DNA from 4 places in the Pseudoalteromonas sp. CF6-2 genome. Region 1 is predicted to be linked to each of the others. Evidence: predicted binding sites of a transcription regulator. Region 1 holds the regulator's gene; each other region holds the start of a gene.
The links. The regulator sigma-54, encoded in region 1, starts transcription at its own class of promoters, with help from an activator protein. The targets are predictions, from matches to a motif close to GTTGGCACGNNNNTNGNNT.
Positions count from the first base shown of each region.

Region 2: the regulator sigma-54 is predicted to act here: its motif matches at 3,118-3,136, upstream of L3Q70_RS07405 (EF-hand domain-containing protein).
Region 3: the regulator sigma-54 is predicted to act here: its motif matches at 1,771-1,789, upstream of L3Q70_RS00345 (YggN family protein).
Region 4: the regulator sigma-54 is predicted to act here: its motif matches at 3,292-3,310, upstream of fliS (flagellar export chaperone FliS).

Region 1 covers NZ_CP091442.1:3,109,980-3,115,077, forward strand. Annotated here, with positions in the region: gene lptC (LPS export ABC transporter periplasmic protein LptC) at 1-519, shown strand, start outside; gene lptA (lipopolysaccharide transport periplasmic protein LptA) at 509-1,030, shown strand; gene lptB (LPS export ABC transporter ATP-binding protein) at 1,027-1,752, shown strand; gene L3Q70_RS14385 (RNA polymerase factor sigma-54) at 1,862-3,361, shown strand; gene hpf (ribosome hibernation promoting factor) at 3,388-3,675, shown strand; gene ptsN (PTS IIA-like nitrogen regulatory protein PtsN) at 3,679-4,131, shown strand; gene rapZ (RNase adapter RapZ) at 4,132-4,977, shown strand; gene L3Q70_RS14405 (HPr family phosphocarrier protein) at 4,991-5,098, shown strand, end outside.
Region 2 covers NZ_CP091442.1:1,586,135-1,591,232, forward strand. Annotated here, with positions in the region: gene yfbV (terminus macrodomain insulation protein YfbV) at 1-41, shown strand, start outside; gene L3Q70_RS07385 (putative RNA methyltransferase) at 38-835, opposite strand; gene L3Q70_RS07390 (energy-coupling factor ABC transporter permease) at 832-1,482, opposite strand; gene xthA (exodeoxyribonuclease III) at 1,479-2,288, opposite strand; gene L3Q70_RS07400 (exonuclease III) at 2,536-2,970, shown strand; gene L3Q70_RS07405 (EF-hand domain-containing protein) at 3,176-3,700, shown strand; gene scpB (SMC-Scp complex subunit ScpB) at 3,829-4,419, shown strand; gene rluB (23S rRNA pseudouridine(2605) synthase RluB) at 4,416-5,098, shown strand, end outside.
Region 3 covers NZ_CP091442.1:59,688-64,785, reverse strand. Annotated here, with positions in the region: gene L3Q70_RS00360 (LysR family transcriptional regulator) at 1-640, shown strand, start outside; gene L3Q70_RS00355 (glutathione peroxidase) at 708-1,190, shown strand; gene L3Q70_RS00350 (hypothetical protein) at 1,246-1,434, opposite strand; gene L3Q70_RS00345 (YggN family protein) at 1,825-2,625, shown strand; gene L3Q70_RS00340 (PLP-dependent aminotransferase family protein) at 2,678-4,111, opposite strand; gene L3Q70_RS00335 (EamA family transporter) at 4,222-5,098, shown strand, end outside.
Region 4 covers NZ_CP091442.1:2,535,808-2,540,905, reverse strand. Annotated here, with positions in the region: gene L3Q70_RS11840 (flagellin) at 1-26, shown strand, start outside; gene L3Q70_RS11835 (flagellar protein FlaG) at 152-562, shown strand; gene fliD (flagellar filament capping protein FliD) at 607-2,046, shown strand; gene L3Q70_RS11825 (hypothetical protein) at 2,558-2,845, opposite strand; gene fliS (flagellar export chaperone FliS) at 2,847-3,248, opposite strand; gene L3Q70_RS11815 (sigma-54 dependent transcriptional regulator) at 3,556-4,995, shown strand.

The DNA.
Region 1 (5,098 bases):
GTTTGTTGCATGATCTGGTTATGGTATCCGTACTTTAGCCAACCAACAGGCGCAATAAACAGTGAAGACGAGATAATCGCAACACCGGATTACACCGCCATTGCGCTAAAGCAAACGGCGTATGATGAGCAAGGTAACATCAGCCATAAAGTCGCTGCGGCTAAAATGGAGCTATACCAGCAATTAGGGTTTACTTTTTTTGAACAGCCTATTTTTACCATTTATGGGGATCAACAGGTTTGGCAGGTGAAAGCAAAAGAGGCTACCTTGTACGAAAACGATCAACTTATTTTTGAAGGTGACGTTGTTGCAAAAAATCTAACTCATAATGGCATGATTGAAGATATCAACGCAGAAAATATCAATGTTGATATTGAAAAAATGACTATGTACTCAAAACAACCTGTTACATTAACAGGCCCAAACTTAAAGATTACCGGTAAAGGTTTAAAAGCTGATTTAAAAGCCGAAATCGTCGAGTTAACTAACCATACACGAACCATATACTATGACCAATAAACTTAAAAAATTACTTCTAATCCCAAGCTTATTGATTGCGTTTTCAAGCGCTGCTGCAGACCAAGCGGGTACTCCTATCAGCATTAGCTCAGATCGCCAAGTAGGTCAGTTAAAAAATGGAGTCGGGATTTTTGAAGAAAATGTAGAAATAACCCATGGTAATCGTCGTATTACCGCAGATCGCCTAGAAGCACATGCTGGTGAGGTTGATGGTACTGTTTCACTTATCATTGCCACAGGTAAGCCAGCCTACTTTGAAGAAAAACAAGAAGATGGCACGGTTATGAGCGCCAGTGCAGACGAAGTACGTTACGATGTAGCAAAGCGTTTACTCACTTTAGTTGGCGATGCACAAGTGACACAAGCAGGGCAAAAAGTCAGTGCAAAAAGTATAACTTATGACATGGAACAACAACTCATTAGTGCTGAAAAAGACGAAAATTCAACGGATCGTGTGCATACAATCTTAGTGCCTGTTGATAATAAAAAAGATGATAAAGGCCAGCCATGAGTACATTAAAAGCAGAGCTGTTAGCAAAGAGCTATAAAGGCCGCCAAGTTGTCAAAAATGTGGGACTAGAAGTCGAAGCTGGCAGTATTGTTGGCCTACTAGGCCCTAATGGTGCAGGTAAAACCACCACCTTCTACATGATTGTTGGGCTAGTGCCAAGCGACAAAGGTAAAATTAGTATTGATGACAACGACATCACTTTATTACCCATGCACAATCGCGCTCGATTAGGTATTGGCTATTTACCCCAAGAATCATCCATTTTTAGAAAGTTGACGGTCTACCAAAATCTGATGGCGATTCTTGAAACACGTAAAGATCTTAAAAAACAGCAACGAGAAGAAACACTCAATAACCTGCTTGATGAATTTAGTATTCAGCACATTCGAGATAGCCAAGGTATGGCGCTATCAGGAGGCGAGCGTCGCCGTGTTGAAATCGCGCGAGCATTAGCCGCAGATCCAAAATTTATTCTGCTAGATGAGCCTTTTGCTGGTGTTGATCCAATTTCAGTGTTAGATATAAAGAAAATTATAGAGCATTTGAAAAACCGTGGTATCGGTGTACTAATAACTGACCATAATGTTCGAGAAACCCTTGATGTTTGTGAAAAAGCCTACATTGTTTCTCATGGGGAGCTAATTGCATCAGGCACGCCTGAACACGTATTAGCAGACCAAACCGTACGCGATGTTTATCTAGGCGAGCAATTCAGGTTGTAACCAATACACCACCGACTAGAGCATCTGCTAGACTTACAATAATGACAACATATTGATATTGACTCAAATTAGTATCAATAAATGATTTAAAAAGGATTGTTAGGGATACATGAGGCAATCATTACAGCTGCGCATGGGCCAGCAACTTACAATGACTCCACAACTGCAACAAGCCATTCGCTTATTGCAACTTAGTACATTGGATCTCCAGCAAGAAATACAAGAAGCGCTTGATAGTAATCCTCTACTTGAAGTGGAAGAAGCGGATTACAGTGAAGACGTAATCGGTAAAAACGAACAAAAATCTGACTCTGATGATTCACAAGTCACTGCTACGGCAGAAGAAGCACCAAGTGAGTACGAGCAAGAAAGCAGTGATGCACTCAATAAAGATACCGTTAGTGACGACCTAGCAATGGACGTCACGTGGGATGAGTACATGAGTGCAGCTCCTTCAACCTCTTCAGGGCCAATGCCAGAAGATGAGTCTATTTATCAAGGTGCGTCAACCGAAACTCTCCACGAATATCTGATGTGGCAACTACAGTTGACCCCATTTAGTCCAACTGATGAAGCAATTGCTGTTGCTATAGTCGAAGCTATTGATGACTCAGGTATTTTAACCGTCAGTTGTGAGGATATTGTTGAAAGCTTTAATCAAAACGATGATGAAGAAGAAGAAATAGAACTTGATGAAGTCGAAGCGGTCCTAAAAAGAATACAGCTATTTGATCCTGTCGGCATTGGTGCTCGCAGTTTACAAGAGTGCCTATGTATTCAACTTCGTCAATTCGATGCAGATACACCTTATTTGGCTGAAACTAAAATGGTTTTATCTGAGCACATCGAATTATTAGCAAGTCGCGACTATCGTACTTTGATGAAAAAGACTAAGCTTAAAGAAAACGAGCTAAAAGAAGTCATGACGCTTATCCATAGCTTGAACCCTAAGCCCGCGGATAGCATCGTACGTGAAGAGTCTGAATACGTCATACCCGACGTATCAGTAAAAAAAGTAAAAGGTCGTTGGGTCGTTGAGCTTAACCCTGACTGTATGCCAAAGATCAGAGTGAATAGCCAATATGCGGCTATGTCACGCTCTGTAAAATCAAGCAGCGACAGTCAGTTTATTCGCTCTCATCTGCAAGAAGCTAAGTGGTTTATTAAAAGCTTAGAGAGCCGGAATGATACTTTATTAAAAGTAACGAACTGTATTGTTCAACAACAACAGGCTTTCTTTGAACACGGCCCTGAGGCGATGAAACCGATGGTGCTAAATGATGTCGCTGAAATGGTCGAAATGCATGAATCGACGATTTCACGGGTTACAACGCAAAAATATATGCATACCCCAAGGGGTATTTTTGAGTTGAAATATTTCTTCTCAAGCCACGTCAGCACAGAAAATGGTGGCGAGTGTTCATCAACGGCAATACGCGCTTTAATCAAAAAGCTTATTGCCGCAGAAAACTCAGCGAAGCCATTGAGTGATAGTAAGATTGCAGATATATTGGCTGAGCAAGGAATTAAAGTAGCTAGACGTACAATTGCAAAATACCGAGAGTCTCTAGCAATACCGCCGTCTAATCAGCGTAAAAGCTTGATTTAGACGTTTTACATAGAAGGAAAATGCTTATGCAACTAAACCTAACTGGTCGTCATGTAGAAATCACAGATTCATTAAAAGACTATGTAAACACCAAGTTTGCGAAACTAGAAAGGCATTTTGATCATATTAATAATGTTCATGTCATTTTAGACGTAGAAAAATTAAGTCAAAAAGCAGAAGCAACTTTACATGTAAACGGAGGCGAACTGTTTGCCTCTACAGAGCATCAAGATATGTACGCGGCCATCGACTCGCTAATTGATAAGCTTGATCGCCAAGTAATTAAACACAAAGAGAAATTAGCTCGACACTAAATTATGAAACTTAGTTCACTTACTAGCCAGGACTGCAGCAAAGCTGCGGTCCTTTTTAATAGCAAAAAAAGAATTCTCGAATTTATCAGCGAACTCGCTCATGAGCAGCTTCCTCATCTATCGCAGCAAGATATTCTTAATGCTTTACTCAATCGAGAAAAATTGGGGAGCACAGGAATTGGTAGAGGTATTGCTATTCCGCATGGTCGTATGTCAGGTGCTGATAAACCGCATGCGTTTATTATAGTGAGCGAATCTCCAATTAACTTTGATGCAATTGACAACCGCCCTGTTGATATTTTTGTTGCACTCATCGTACCTGATGGAGACTGCCAACTTCATTTAAAGACCTTATCAACAATTGCTGATAGACTAAAAGACAAAGAATTTTGTAAACAGTTACGCAGCGCTAAAACCGATCAGGAACTGTTTCAAGTTATTGCATCAGAGGCATAAATGGAATTAATTATTATCAGTGGCCGTTCTGGCTCAGGTAAATCAGTCGCTTTACGAGTCCTTGAGGATCTTGGTTATTATTGCGTTGATAATATTCCTGTAAACCTATTACCTTCGCTAGTGCGCAGCGTCTCTGATAATTACGACAAAATAGCAGTCAGTATCGACGTACGTAACCTGCCAAAAGAGCAACAAGAATTTAATGATATTCTTGAATACTTGCCAGGTTTCGCCAATCCAACCTTATTTTACCTTGATAGTGATGATCAAACACTCATTAGACGTTTCTCTGAGACAAGACGTTTACATCCGCTTTCTTTAGATTCTTTACCACTCGATTTAGCAATTAAGCAAGAAAAAATACTGCTCGATGTACTAATTACCCGCGCCGACTTTATGATCGACACAACGGATTTAAGTGTACATCAGCTAGCAGAGTCAATTCGTGAGAAGATTCTCGGTAAAAAAGACAAAAAGCTTATTATTACCTTTATGTCATTTGGCTTTAAGCATGGTATCCCGAAAGAAGCTGACTATGTATTTGATGCACGCTTTTTACCAAACCCACACTGGGAGCCAGATCTTAAGCCACTTACGGGTCTCGACCAACCAGTTAAAGATTACCTTGCAAGCCATAGCATAGTGCAAAAATTCACTTGGCAGATTCAAACCTTTGTGCAAACGTGGTTACCACACCTTGAACGTAATAACCGCAGCTATTTAACGATCGCAATTGGCTGCACAGGTGGACAGCATCGCTCGGTTTACTTAGCACAGACGATTGGTGAAAGTTTCGCGAAAAGCCATGCAAATGTAAAAATTCGCCATCGTGAGCAAGACTTATAATAAGGGCTTTAACATGTATGCTGAAAATACGTTTTTAATTCAAAACAAACTTGGCTTACACGCTCGGGCAGCAACTGTACTTGCACAACTTGCACTTCAATTTGATGCTAAAATTATGTTA
Region 2 (5,098 bases), 1.5 Mb from region 1:
TCGAAAAAATGGATAAAGCCTTCACAAAAGAACATTTCTAATCGCGAATATACTGGCTCACATAAAAAGATAACGTTATTTTTTGTGGGCCTTGTTGCTCTATTTGCTGCCAATGCTCTGGGCGAAATTTCCAGGCAAACGGCGTCATCATAATTAAATGTTTAATCTCTTCGACAGACAACAGCACCTGTTGCTCTAATAATGTTGTCGATTCTTTGCTGAAGCCAGCTGGTGGTTCTATCTCTGTATGTGGTTTTACATCAGCATAAATAAATGCTTTTAATTCTTTAAGGTGCCAAGGGCCAGGGCTTGCAACAATTAAGCTTGCTTGCGGTTTGGCAAGGCGGGCAAGTTCTTGTGCAAATAAAGGGGCAAACACACTAACCAGCACGTCTGCTTTGGCATCTGCAAAAGGGGCTTGGCTAATCGACGCGACACTAAAATGCGCACTTTCATACCACTTAGCGGCGTATTTTACCGCAGGTTTCGAAATATCAACACCATACACTTCGGCACTCGATTGCGCTGCAATTGCTTGGGTATAGAAGCCTTCACCACAGCCTAAATCAATCACTGAATTTGGTGTCAGTGATGCCACGAGTTCAGCTAAAGCTTGCTGTAAAAAACCATAATGCCCCGCATTTAAAAACTCGCGTCGCGCTTGCACCATTTCAAGGTTATCGCCCGGTTGTTTCGACTTTTTATTTTGTACGGGCAGTAAATTGACATAACCCTCTTTGGCGATATCAAAGCTGTGGTTATTGTTACAGCGGTAAGTTTTATCCTTGAGTGTAAGCTCAAGTTTGCAAAGCGGGCAGTGATAGTGAAGACTCATGAGTCTAAATAGTCCTTATCATAAAAGGTTTTAACCCAATGAGGGCGATAGGTAATCATTAAGGTAATAGCCATGCCATTGAGCATTGCTTCAGGAAACCAAATTATCGCACATAGAATGAGGTAGTTTTCTGAAATCTCAATAAAACTGTAATCACCAAGCAAGTAATAAAGCACTCCACTGGTGAGTATTTTAATACAGGCGATAACAGCAGCGGTTAAAAACGCGCATAAAAAGATATAAATAAAAAAATGTCTTGGTAAGTAGGTATAACAAAGCACAAAACACAAATAGCTCAACGTAATTGGTAAAAAAGCAGTAAACAGTAAATGCACGGGCAATAAAGCCATAGGCAACTGAGCAACTAGTACCAACAGTAAACTTGCAAGGGCACTTGCAAAAATGGCTAATCGCCAACCTAAAATCAGGGTCACAGCAGTAACCCCTAAAATATGCAATTCAAGGCCTGGCAATATCCCCGCTTTAATGCGCCACAGTACTGCAAGTACCAAAGCACAGGCGAGCACACCAACTTGTCTTATTGGCGTTGCCAATAATTGCGATGCGCTTTGTTTATCAAAACTTAGCCAAAGTATTAAAGCCACACAGCTCCATAAAGGGAGCTGCCATTGCATAGTGTCTATCATGCGTTAAATGTTGACCATATTGGCGCATGATCAGAAGGTTTTTCGATACCACGTAATTCGTAATCGATACCAGACTCAACACAACGCTCAGCAAGGGCTGGAGTTGCTAAAATTACATCGATACGTAGGCCTCGGTTGTCATCAAAACCTTTTGAGCGGTAATCAAACCACGAGTATTGTTCAACTTTTTCAGGGTAAAGTTCACGGAAGGTATCTTTAAAGCCCCAGTTTAATAATGTACTTAACCATTCACGCTCTTCTGGTTGAAAAGAGCACTTACCAGTCTTTAACCAGCGTTTGCGGTTTGGTTCACCAATACCAATGTCGAGATCAGTAGGTGAAATATTAATGTCGCCCATCACAATAACATCTTCCTCAGGCGTGTGATTGACTTCTAAGTGGGTCATTAAATCTTTATAGAACTGACGTTTGTAAGGGAATTTAATTTCGTGAGCAATATTATCGCCCTGTGGAAAGTAACCATTCATAACAGTTAAGTCACGGCCATTCTGTTGGGTTACAGTCACGCTGATCATACGACGTTGCGACTCGTCTGTATCAGTTGCAAAGCCTTTCATTACCGATTTAGGTTCTTGTTTACATAACATTGCCACGCCGTAATGGGCTTTTTGACCGTGAAAATAAACGTGATAACCCATTTTTTGCACGTCTTCGAGTGGGAAAGCTTCATCATGAACTTTGATTTCTTGTAAGCCAATGATATCTGGTTGATGTTTATCTATCACCGCTTGTAGTTGATGTAAGCGAGCGCGAAGTCCATTTATGTTGAACGAGATAACCTTCATCATGCACCTTAGTTTATTTTTCTTTAAAGGAAGTAACGTAATTCTACCATCAAATGTGGCGCTATTCATGAGCAAAGAAAGAAAAATGCACTGTTTAAATGTTGATCAATTGAGGGTTTAGTTAAACGCATTGTTAACTCGATATTAATTAAAATATTAAATAATATATTTAATTGATTTGTTCTTTTTTGTTTATATAATGCGCGCAGATTAACCGTTCAAATTATGTACACTTAAAAGGTAAACCATGAAAAAACAATTAGTGATGCTTTCACTTGCATGTATCTCATTTGGCTCATTGGCAAGCAATCCACAATATTTCTCAGCTGATAATCGTATTGAATCTAAGTTATGTAGTCTGAGTGCAAACGAAGGGTTTACCGCTGCACGTAAAGAAGCGACAAAGCATGGTATTGCGATGTCGCGTTTTTCTAAAAGTATTGAGTGTAATGGTGTCGACATTCGTGACATTGCTAAAAAAGCAGAGTCACAAAAAGCGACTTCGAAAGTATCAGTTGAAGTTTTTGCTAAAAATGAGCAAAAAGAAACGCAACTTTGCATCACAGCACTTAAGCAAGGTTTGACACCTGTACGTGAAAAAATTGGTAACTTAAATACCTTAAAATGTAACGGTGAAGCAGTAACAGAGTTCGTTAAGCGTTACCAAAACGCGGCTATTTAATCGGTATGTTAAACTTATTTGTAAAAAGCGCTCTTTGGAGCGCTTTTTTTATGAAAAAATTACAGTAAGTATGAAAAGCTTGCTAAATCATAGTCTTAACCACAACTTAACTGCTTTCTAAGTGCTTGATTTTAGGCTGTAAGGTGTTTTGGCATTCAACTTGTATTAGTCCAAGCGAATCTAATCGACTACAAGGAAATGTCTTATGAACAAGTTAACTCTAGCATCAACAATTTTAGCGGCTCTTAGTCTTTCAGCATGCTCTGCAAGCAACTCTTTAGCAAAAATAGACAGCGATTTTGGCAGTTTAGATAATGATAACGATGGTTACATCTCTAAAACAGAAGCAGATGATGATGCAATTTGGGCACATTTTTCAAATATCGATACTAATATGGATGAACAAATCAGCCGAAGTGAGTTTAATGCTTACATGCAGCTTAATACGGGTAAAGTTGCGGAAGATAGCGAAGTCTCTGAGTCGGCGTTTAAAGCTGAAATAGCTCAATTTGATCCTATCGAAAATGATTTTAAATCCTTAGATAACGATAAAAATGGTTATATCTCGGTTGAAGAGGCTGATGATGACGATATTGCCAACCATTTTGGGTATATGGATACTAATAAGGACAAGCGCGTAAGCCGTAATGAGTTTATTAGCTACATCACTGAACATGGTAGTGATGTTGCTGAAGATGACGCATTAGACATGGTTAAAAAAAGCTCGTAATTTAGCTCAAATATAAACATTGTTTGGAGCCAGTGTATTACACTGGCTTTTTTTGTAATAATTTTTCCAACCTAGCAAGACTTCTGTCATAATAGAGCGTTAGTGATTTAAATGACCTATAGTAACCCATGGCCGCAAAACGTATTAATGATGAACAGTTAGTCGAAATCATAGAAGCCGCGATTTTTGTAGCAGGTAAACCTTTATCTAAACGTCATTTAAAAGAGACAGTATTGGCTGATTTAAGCGTTTCTATGGCACGCATTAATAATGCAATTGAAAACATTCAAACCCATTATCAAACACGCGGCATAAAATTGGTTGAAGTTGGCAGCGGTTATCGATTTCAGGCCTGCGCAAGCTTAGCACCATGGCTTGCAAATCTTTGGCAAGAGCGCGCACCTAAATACTCAAGAGCACTATTAGAAACATTATCTTTGATTGCCTACAGGCAACCCATTACGCGTGGTGAAATCGAACAAGTACGAGGGGTTACTGTCGGCTCAGGGATTATTAAAACCTTATTAGAAAGAGAGTGGATAAGGGTTGTAGGCCACAAAGAGGTACCAGGACGTCCGGCTTTGTATGCTACAACATCCGCTTTCTTAGACTATTTTTCATTAGCTGGTTTAGATGAATTACCACCCTTACCTGAATTACAGGAAAGTAAAATTAACCAGCTTTTGAGCGATCCTTCTGTGAGAGAACTATCTGAATGAGTAATGTAGAAACTGAAAAGTTACAAAAAGTATTGGCCCGTGCTGGTGTGGGCTCACGTCGTGAGATGGAAAAATACATTGATGCAAATCGAGTAAGTGTCAATGGCAAAGTGGCTCGTTTGGGCGATCGTGTTGAAGCAACTGATGTAATTCGTGTTGATGGACATGTAGTAAAAGTTGAAGATAAAGCTGACCGGATTTGTCGTGTGCTTATGTATAACAAGCCAGAAGGCGAGTTATGTACTCGCAAAGATCCTGAAGGTCGCCGTACTGTGTTCGATCGTCTCCCTAAAGTAGATGGTGAGCGTTGGATTGCTGTAGGTCGACTGGATATTAATACCGCTGGATTAATGTTGTTTACCAATGATGGTGAGCTTGCTAATCGCCTTATGCATCCCAGCTATGAAGTAGAGCGCGAATATTCTGCACGGGTATTTGGTGAAGTAACGAATGAGACCTTACGTAACTTAACCAAAGGGGTTGAACTGGATGATGGACCTGCGAAATTTTTAAATATTAAACCATTAGGTGGTGAAGGAATAAATCGTTGGTTTAATGTTACCTTAACCGAGGGACGCAACCGCGAAGTTCGTCGTTTATGGCAATCACAAGATGTGGAAGTATCTCGTCTTATTCGTATTCGTTACGGTAAGTTAGAGCTAGATAAACGCTTGCCTCA
Region 3 (5,098 bases), 570 kb from region 1:
TGCAAACAACCAACTACAGGGTGAACAACGCCAACCAAAAGGCCTAATACGTATTACTGGCGCAGGTGAATTTGTAGCAAACCAAGTCGCTCCCAAAGTCGCAGAGTTTGTCAAACGCTACCCTGAGGTTGAAGTCGATCTCGACTTTAATAGTCGTAACGTTAACTTAGTTGAAGAAGGTTTTGACTTAGCCATTCGCTTTGGCAGAATGCAAGACTCAAATTTAATTGCACGACCACTCTGTAAACGCGTAATGACACTCGTTGCAAGCCCAGAGTATTTAGCTAATCACCCTGCTCTTAAAACACCTTTTGATCTCACTGAGCATAATTGTTTAATTACTATGCGAAAGCGCTGGCGATTTAATATTGATAATCAAATTAAAGAGGTTCGCATTGATGGTAATTGGCGTAGCAACCACCCACAAGCTATTTTAAGTGCCGCTGTTGCGGGTGTTGGTATTGCACACCTTGCTCTAGATATTGTTGAACCTTATTTGAATAATGGCCAATTAGTAAGTGTACTTGATGAGTTTCAAGTCAGCGATAATGCATCTTGGCTAGTATACCCTCGTAAAGATCTATTACCATTTCGCGTACGTTTATTGATAGAGCATTTAACCGATGCATTCGCTGATTAAAATTTACGCTTTTAGAAAAATCTCAAGCACGTTAGAATCAGTGTAACAATAATAAAAAGTTATCATTATGAGCGAATTTTACCAACTTTCTGCTACTAGCCTTCAAGGCCAAACTATCGACTTTTCTGACTTTGAAAATAAGGTTGTGCTCGTGGTAAACACAGCCAGTGAGTGCGGTTTTACTCCACAGTATGAAGGGCTCCAAAAGCTACATGAAAAATACCATGATAAGGGCTTAGTCATTATAGGTTTTCCCTGTAATCAATTTGGTAAGCAAGAACCTGGTGATGCTAAAGAAATAAAAGAGGGCTGTCTAATCAACTATGGTGTCAGCTTTTTAATGATGAGCAAAGTTGATGTAAACGGCGAACACGCACACCCCGTTTTTCGACATCTAAAGTCCGAATTGCCAGGCTTTATCACCCGCAAAATAAAATGGAACTTTACCAAGTTTTTAATTGGCAAAGATGGTAAAGCCATTAAACGCTTTGCACCACTAACAAAACCAGAACAAATAGAATCAACCATTGTCGCGGCATTACATAAATAAAACGTACGTCAAAAAGCAATAAAGAGGCGCAGCGCCTCTTTATCTAAATTTATACTTAGTCGTTCAAATAATCATCAAAATCATCTTCACCTAAGTTTCTTCGCAAGCGTTTTTGTTCAAGATAGTCTTCCAACTTCTTCTTAACGCGTTGCTTTTTCTTGTCGTGTTGATTACGCCCGACCATTTCGTACTCGTCTTCAACAAAATCGTCATCTAGCGCGTCATAACTAAATGTCTTACCCACAACCCACTCCATAAAGTGTTTGAGACCAATTCAACGGTTCTAAATTTGTTCCATGAATTAGCAAAGTTTAAAAAGCTCAGTAGTAATTTAGTACCTAAAAACTACCAAAATAAAGCCATACCCCCATGCTAAATAGGTGATATGTCAATATTGTGAATAAATAGCGCTAAATTCGATTTCTGAAAAGTGAGAGTTTTTTATCGTTTCGATAAAACTCATTTATGCATATGAATTTTTTGGTTAATTTGACCAAAAAATGGTTAAAATTTTATTTCTATTTCTTTTCCCAAAATAAACAAAAACAAGCAAACTATTGATATTAAATAACTTTAAAAGTTTGGCACTCTATTTGATAACTAAATTCTGTCATTTCAAACAGGAAAGAAAAAAATGAAAAAGTTATTGTTAGCAAGTTCTTTATTTATCGCCACAACGGCTATGGCTCATAACGATAATGTTACAAATATTTCATTTAGCGGTGAGCAATGCGATGTTGAATTTAAAAATGATGTTCGTATCACGCCAAGCGAATTAGAAGTTTACACAGCCGATAATCGTACTATGAAAATCATCAACCAAAATAATTTATATATTGATGGTGAAAGCGTATCACTCAATGCCTCACAACAAGCGGCTATTGCCGCTTATTCCGACAGCTTACGCAGCCAACTCCCTGAGGTGGCAAACATCGCGCTTGATGGGGTAAAAATCGCAGGTGTAGCAATCGAAGAAGTTGCTAATGCTTTTAACATTGACGGCCTAAACGACATCTCTGAATTAATGGATGACATCAGCGTAGAAGTGCAGAACGCTTTCTATCAACAAGGTGCATTCACTATGGGTCAGCAAAATTTCGAAAAGTTTGGCCAAAACTTTGAAAATCAGTTTGATGAGCAAATCGAATCAGCGGTTGAGTCAGCCATGATGCAATCAATGGGCAGTATTTTAGTTGCTCTTGGCTCTGAACTAATCGGCTCAGGTGGTGATATGGATGCTTTTGAACAGCGCATGGAAAACATGGGTGAACAAATCGAAGCACGCGTAGAAACTCAAGCCGCACAACTAGAAGAGCGTGCCGATGCACTCTGTGGCAGTTTTGCAGATATTGCCCATAAAGAGCAAGAGCTCGTCGCTTTAGTACCTGAATTAAAAGAGTACCAGCTGTTCACATTTAAACAGCATGCTGAGTAAGATATCCCTGAACCAACGCACTTGGTTTTGCGCAGAGCCTGCTCTGCGCTTTTTATTTTTTGGCTAATACTGTGAGCTGTGACAAGGTTTTAATTGCGTGTTCTAAATGCTCAGACCAAGGTAAACCATAGCTTAAGCGAAAACAGCTGCGGTATTTTTTACCTGCTGAAAATATTAACCCTGGAGTAATGCTGATCCCCGCCTCTAACGCTAAATGGAATAACTTTACCGCATCATACTGCCCCCCAAGATCAATCCAAATCACACAGCCACCTTGCGGGTTACTAATGCGCGCACAACTTGGCATATATTGCTGTAAGCACCAAATCATACGTTCTTTATTTGTACTCAAGCGCTGCCTCAACAAACGCAGATTACGATCGTACTCACCACTGGCGATAAACTCATACAGAGTCCATTGATTAATGAGTGGCGCAGAGCAACTCAGAGCACGTTTATAACGCCTTGCTTGCTCTGCAAACTTGCCCGCAATGATCCAACCAATACGATAACTTGGTGCAGCCGTTTTTGAAAACGACGCACAGGTGATCACTAAGCCTTTTTTTGAATAAGCTTGCGCTGGCGTAGCACGTTTAGCAGTAAAATGTAGATCGCCATAAACATCATCTTCTATGAGCACAACGTTACGCTCTTCTAAAAGAGTCACTAACTGCTCGCGTTTAGTCTCTGGCATAAAACTACCAACGGGGTTATTTAACGACGTTGAAAGAACACACGCTTTGATATCATGCTCATCGAGTGCTTGCGCCAAGTCATCTAGCCAAATCCCTTCATCAGGACACAGCGGGATTTCCAACGCTTTTAAGCCTAAGCTTTCAATCAATTCAATAATGCCAAAATAACAAGGTGATTCAATGGCGATGATATCGCCAGCTTTAGCGACACATTTAAGTGCTATTGCCAATGCCTCTTGTGCGCCATTGGTGATCACCAATTCATCACTATCAACACCAATACCAAAGTCTAAATAGCGATGGATCAATTGCTTTTTCAACGGTGCAAACCCATCCATTGGGCCGTAGTTAATTGCCGATGCGCCAGCCAGTGTCATTACACGTCGCATTGTTCGTGCTAGCGCTTTATCTGTAGGTGCTGCTGCAATAGGGTTTGCAATACCGAATGGCACAACATTGGCTTTATGTATGGCACTATAAACTTGCTCAATCAAGCCTTGCTTATTCACCATCATTGGCTCGCGACTTAGCTTCACTCGTTTCGGCCGCGATTGATTTAATTGAGAAGACTTTAAAAAGTATCCTGACTTTTCTTTGGCTTCTATCAACCCTTGCCCTTCTAAAAGTTGATAAGCTTGTTTCACTGTTGGGATACTTACATTTAACTTATCAGCCATTTTTCTCAGCGACGGTAACTTCTCTCCAGGTAATAGCGACCCTTGTGAGCAAAGATCTCTTATTAGCTGAATCACCTGTTGATATAAAAACTCACTATTACTGCGACTGATCACTTGTGACATCGGACACCAAACTGTATAGGTTATATTTTTAGTTTTCTGTATATGTTAAGTATACAGAAGAGGCCTAAAATGAACATACTTTAAACTTTTGAGTACTAACTATGAAAAGTGCCGCTCTTTACCTTGTCACGGTACTAATTTGGGGGTCAACTTGGCTAGCAATTGAGTTTCAACTAGGCGATGTTGCCGTTGAAATCTCCTTGTTTTATCGCTTTGCTATTGCAGCCGTTTTAATGTGGGCTTTCGTACTGATAAAAAAGCTACCTATGCAATATTCACTGCGTGATCATAGCTTTTTCGCTTTACTGGCATTATTCAACTTTGGTTTAAACTATCTTGTTTTATATTGGGCACAAAATTACCTCACTTCAGCCATGGCATCGATTGCTTTTTCCATGCTGTTATTGATGAATATCATCAATACACGGTTATTCTTTGCCAAACCTATCGCCAAGCGAATTTACTTTGGTGCACTTCTTGGAGTGATGGGGATTGCTAGCTTGTTTTGGCCACAAATTCAGCAATTCAACTTGAGTAATGGTGCGTTGGTCGGGTTACTACTTGCGCTATCAGGAACCTTTGTGGCTTCATTGGGAAATATGGTCAGTGTTCGAAACTCTCAGCGTAATATTGGCGTACTACAAGGCAACGCATGGGGTATGTTATATAGCGCTTTAGGCTTGGCTGCTTATGTTTTAGTAAGCGATGTAGAGCTTACCTTGAATGCTCCAACAAGTTATTGGGTGTCGCTGCTCTATTTAGCTGTGTTCGGTACAGTTATCGCATTTGCTTGTTATTTTGCACTACTAAAAAATATCGGCCCAGAACGGGCAAGTTATGTGATCGTATTATTCCCACTGGTTGCAGTAGTACTAAGTACCTTATTTGAAGGATTCGAATGGCAAGCGAACACCTTTATCGGATTTAGCTTAGTTTTATTTGGCAATGCCATTGTGCTAACACCAACAAAACAGATTA
Region 4 (5,098 bases), 570 kb from region 1:
AAGCAGCGCTTAGCTTAATTGGTTAATAGTGTGATTAGTTACAACAACTAATGGTTAAGTCAGCATTAGTTAACTAAAATAAAAAGGAGATTGGCTTAGCTAATCTCCTTTTGTTGTATTAGCCATAGGGTAAAATGTTTAAGGAGGCGTTATGAGTGCAATAACCCAAAGCCCTGATTTTGCAGTGGCTCCGCAAAAAGCTGATGATAAGTTAGCTGCGAGTCCACAACTGACAGCAACGGCGGTTGATGAATCAAATAAAACGGAAAATACACTTCAACAACAAACAGAGCAAAATAATCAACAAGTGCAACAAAGCGGTGAAAAAGATGAGTTGGGCCGCGAGCAGCTTGAGAAAATGGCGCAACAATTGCAAGACTTCATGGGCGAAATGAATCGCAGTTTGCAGTTTCAAGTTGATGAAGAGTCGGGCCGTGATGTTATTAAAGTGGTTGATAAAAACAGTGGTGAGCTAATTAAGCAATACCCATCTGAAGAAGTGTTGAGCCTAGTGGCTAAACTTTCAGAAACCGCTGGTTTTTTAATTGATCAAACAGCTTAGCTTTTTGCTACTTTGATTTAAATAGGTAATTAAGAGGATGTGTTATGGCTATTTCATTTAATGGTTTAGGTTCAGGTTTAGCAGTATCAGATATTGTTGATGCGTTAGTTAATGCTGAGCGCACCCCTTTTACTTCACGTTTAAATAAAAGAGAAGCAACGTTAACAACGGATATTTCAGCAGCTGGTGCACTCAAATCAGCACTTGAAAAACTGCAAACCTCAATGGAAGCATTGGGCGATGTTGAAAACTACCAAAGAAGAAGTATTTCTGGTGGTGATGACTTTCTTTCCGTTGAGTCAGATAAAGATGCTCAGCCTGGTGGTTATAATGTAAAGGTTGATGCGCTCGCACAAGCACATAAGCTGTCATCACCAGCTTTTGCTGCGGATGAGCCGATTGGTAGTGGCGTTATTACCATTAGCTCAGGCGAGAATAGTTTTTCTACTGTATTGTCACCAACAAATACATTAGAGGATTTACGAGACCAAATAAATAATGGTCCATTCACGGGCACTGATAGTAATGACTCTGTGACAGCAACAATAGTAACAACGGACGCTGGACAGCATTTAGTATTAACAAGTAAAGAAACCGGTGAAGAAAATGCCATCAGCATTACAGTGCAAGATGGTGATGGTAACAACTCTGATACAGGTGGTCTTTCTCGCTTAGCATATGATGTATCAGATGCCGACCCTGCTAATCACGTCACTAACTTAACCGAAGTTGATGCCGCACAGAATGCACAAATTACCATTGATGGCACACTCACCGTGACGAGTAACACAAATGAGTTTAAGAATGTTATCGATGGCGTAGATATTACAGCTAAAAAAGCACATGGCACAGATGATGATGACAGCTCATTAAAAGTTACAGAGAATAATAGCAACATCAAGGCTGGCTTAAACAGTTTTATTGAAAGCTACAATGAGTTACTTGAGCTAAGCAAAAATCTTGGCCGCTCAGGCGAAGACGGAGCTGGTGTTATGGCTGGTGATTCTATGCTTCGTGGTGTGATGTCAAAACTTCGTCAACAGCTAACCAATGAAGTTGGCTTGAGTGATGGCAGTAGCTTGTCATTATCTAAGCTTGGGGTTGAAGCAGACCGTTACGGTAAACTGACCTTAGATACAGAACGCCTAGATGAGCAAGTAAAAGCAGATGTGGATTTAGTTCAAGAATTCTTTTTAGGTGACAATGAAGACGAGGGCGGCTTTGCGCAGTCGTTTGATGAGCTTATGAGCTTTTATACTGACTCTGATGGTATTGTTCAAAACAGAATTGACAGTAAACAAACTCAGTTAGATGGTTTAGATGATGAGCGCATTGATTTTGCAAGAAAAATGGAATCTTTAGAGTCTCGTTTATATGCACAATATAACAGCATGGATTTACTTGTTGCACAGCTAAACTCAACCAGCAGTTATGTTCAAGCACAGCTTGATAATATGCCTGGGGTTGTCAAAAAGAGTAATTAGTAAACTTAGCACCTTTCCTTATTTAAGCGCCAACTTCTTTGGCGCTTTTTAGTTTTTGGCGTACAAACTATTTTTTATCAAGTATTACGCTTTGCTTGAAAACCCTCACAAACATAATCAGTTTACCCACGTTGCACCCTTATGATGCTTCGAAAATGAATAACAAAAGTGGTATTAACCTAGGGGGTAGTCGCGACTTTATGTCGCGCAATTGAGACAGCACAAGTAATATTAACCCGTGATGTAGTCGCGACTTTATGTCGCGTAATTGAATAACAAAAGTGGTATTAACCTAGGATGTAGTCGCGACTTTATGTCGCGCAACTGATATAACAAAAGTGATATTAACCCATGATGTAGTCGCGACTTTATGTCGCGCAATTGATACAGCAAGAGTGATATTAATCAGTATCGTAGTTGCACCTTTATGTCGCGTAATTGAATAGCAAAAGTGATATTAACCCGTGATGTAGTCGCGCAATTGAGGTAATAAAAACAACTAAACGCTTGATTAGCGCTTAGTTGCTTTATATTTAGAGATAGCCTTGTTTGATTTTCGTTGGCTGAGAAGCTCTGCTTGTGTTTTGTCTCTTGCGCTTTTTAGTCTGGCCATGGCGGAAGAAATACGGGTTTGTATTGCTGAGAGCTCTTGTTCGGTTGGAGGTGTGCTACTTTCACACCAAGCCCTTAGCTTTTTATCGATAGCCACTAACGATTGGCTGGCAAGCTCAATCTCAGTTTTATCTATATGCTCTGAAAGGGCAGTGAGTTGCTCGTCCAGAGTCAGATTATCAGGCATTTTATTGATCAGCTTTAGGTGTGCGCTCATCTGCTGGAATGGCATCCCAGCCTTCTTTTATTTCTTTTACGATTCGAATAACGTCATCAATTGCATCAATATCATTATTGATATTTGCTTCTGTTAGACGGCGTTGGCAAAAGTCGTAAAGTGATAAAAGGTTATTAGAAATTTCTCCGCCTTTCTCAAAGTTTAAAGCGTCTTGTAAAGCGCCAAACAATAAAATGCTACTAGAGATATTCTCACCCTTTTTTTCCAGTTCTTTACGTTCAATAAAGCCCTTTGTTGCCGCTAATCTGCCAATGATATTATTGAAGATAAGGTTTATCTGCTCGTACGGTGTCATTTCGTTGATGTTGCTAACGCTAACCTGACTGTACTTTTTTACTGAGATGTGTGCCATGAGAAAATCCTATAATTAAAACACCAATTAATAAAACAAATCTAAGCAATATTAGTGCCATAGATAGTATCGGCAGAATTAACTTTTTCTTTATCTTAGTCTAGATGAATTATACAAATGTGCGTAGCTGCACTAAAGCAAAAACTTCTCTATTGAGTTAAGTTAGTAGTTTAGTATTGCTTTTTCTACTAAGTGACTATTTTTTGGCGTTGATGTCAATAAATTGCCGCTTTGCGCTTGCATCCCGTTCAAACTCGCTTACAATTTAAAAATTAACTAACCGAGTGGTAACTGTGGTTCGCCAATAATGATCTTAATTTTAGACAATAATAATAATCGTGCGATAGGTTTACATGCAGCACTTACCTTTATAGGTGAAGCTGTTCAATTGGTTGATGAGTCAACACTACAAACATTTTGTGAGAAGCATCAACAGCAAGAATGTATGGTGATTCTTGGGGCTTTACAGCAACTAAGCCATGAAACCGTTATAAAGCAGTTTCCTGCTATCCCATTCTTATTGATAGGTGAAACACTCAAGCCTTTATTGAGTATTGCTAACGTGGTGGGGTTAATTTGTGAACCCTTTAACCATGATGTAACTACCCAGCTTTTGCATGATTGTCAGCAATATCAACGTATGTTGCCAGGCGAGCATAAACAGTCTAAATCGCATAAATCATTTGATGGTTTAGTGGGTGAAACTGATGCAGTCAAAGACGTTCGCTTTTTAATTGAACAAGTCGCAAAAACAGATGCCAATGTGCTCATTTTAGGTGAATCTGGCACTGGTAAAGAAGTTGTTGCCCGTAATGTTCACTTATTGTCTAAGCGTAACACAGGACCATTTGTTCCAGTAAACTGCGGAGCAATCCCTGGGGAGTTACTTGAAAGTGAGTTATTTGGTCATGAAAAAGGCGCTTTTACAGGTGCGATTTCTGCACGTAAAGGTCGCTTCGAATTGGCCCAAGGTGGTACGCTCTTTTTAGATGAAATTGGTGACATGCCATTGCAAATGCAGGTGAAGTTACTACGTGTTTTACAAGAGAGAAGCTATGAGCGGGTAGGGGGGACTAAGCCTATTCAGGCTGATGTGCGCATCATTGCTGCAACCCACAGAAATCTTGAGGATATGATCGAAAAAGGGGATTTTCGTGAAGATCTTTTTTATCGCTTAAATGTATTTCCGATTGAAAACCCATCACTAAGTGAACGCGCAGACGATATTCCACTGTTATTAAAAGAGTTAATGCGCCGTGTAAACGAGCAAAGTGGCACCACAGCCAAGTTCACTGAGCGCGCGATTCAAAGTTTAAAAGAGCATGCGTGGCCTGGCAATATTCGAGAGCTGGCGAACCTTGTTGAGCGTATGGTAATCATGTTCCCTGATAAGGTCGTTGATGTACCAGACTTACCAAGCAAATACCGCTATATTGAAGTCGATGCCTATGAACCTGAATACCCTGAAGAGTTGATGGAGCGAGATGCCTTTAACGATATTTTCAGCAGTGGTTTTAGCGATTACGAGGACGAAGAGCCTGAACTTTCAGCCGCGTCAGCTGATTCAGGGTTATTACCTGAAGAAGGTATTGAGCTAAAAGAGTATTTAGCAGATTTAGAAATAAGCCTGATTAGCCAAGCCCTTGAGCGTTATGACTATGTGGTGGCACGTGCCGCTGAAATTTTAGGTGTACGCCGTACAACCCTAGTCGAAAAAATGAAAAAGTATAATCTGTCGCGAGATTAACCTGCTTTAGCTTTTCATTATTACCCCAAAAAATGTGTAGGTCATATTAGCAACACGCTGTGATAGATGACCTACTTGTTTTTATTCGCTTCAAATTAACACT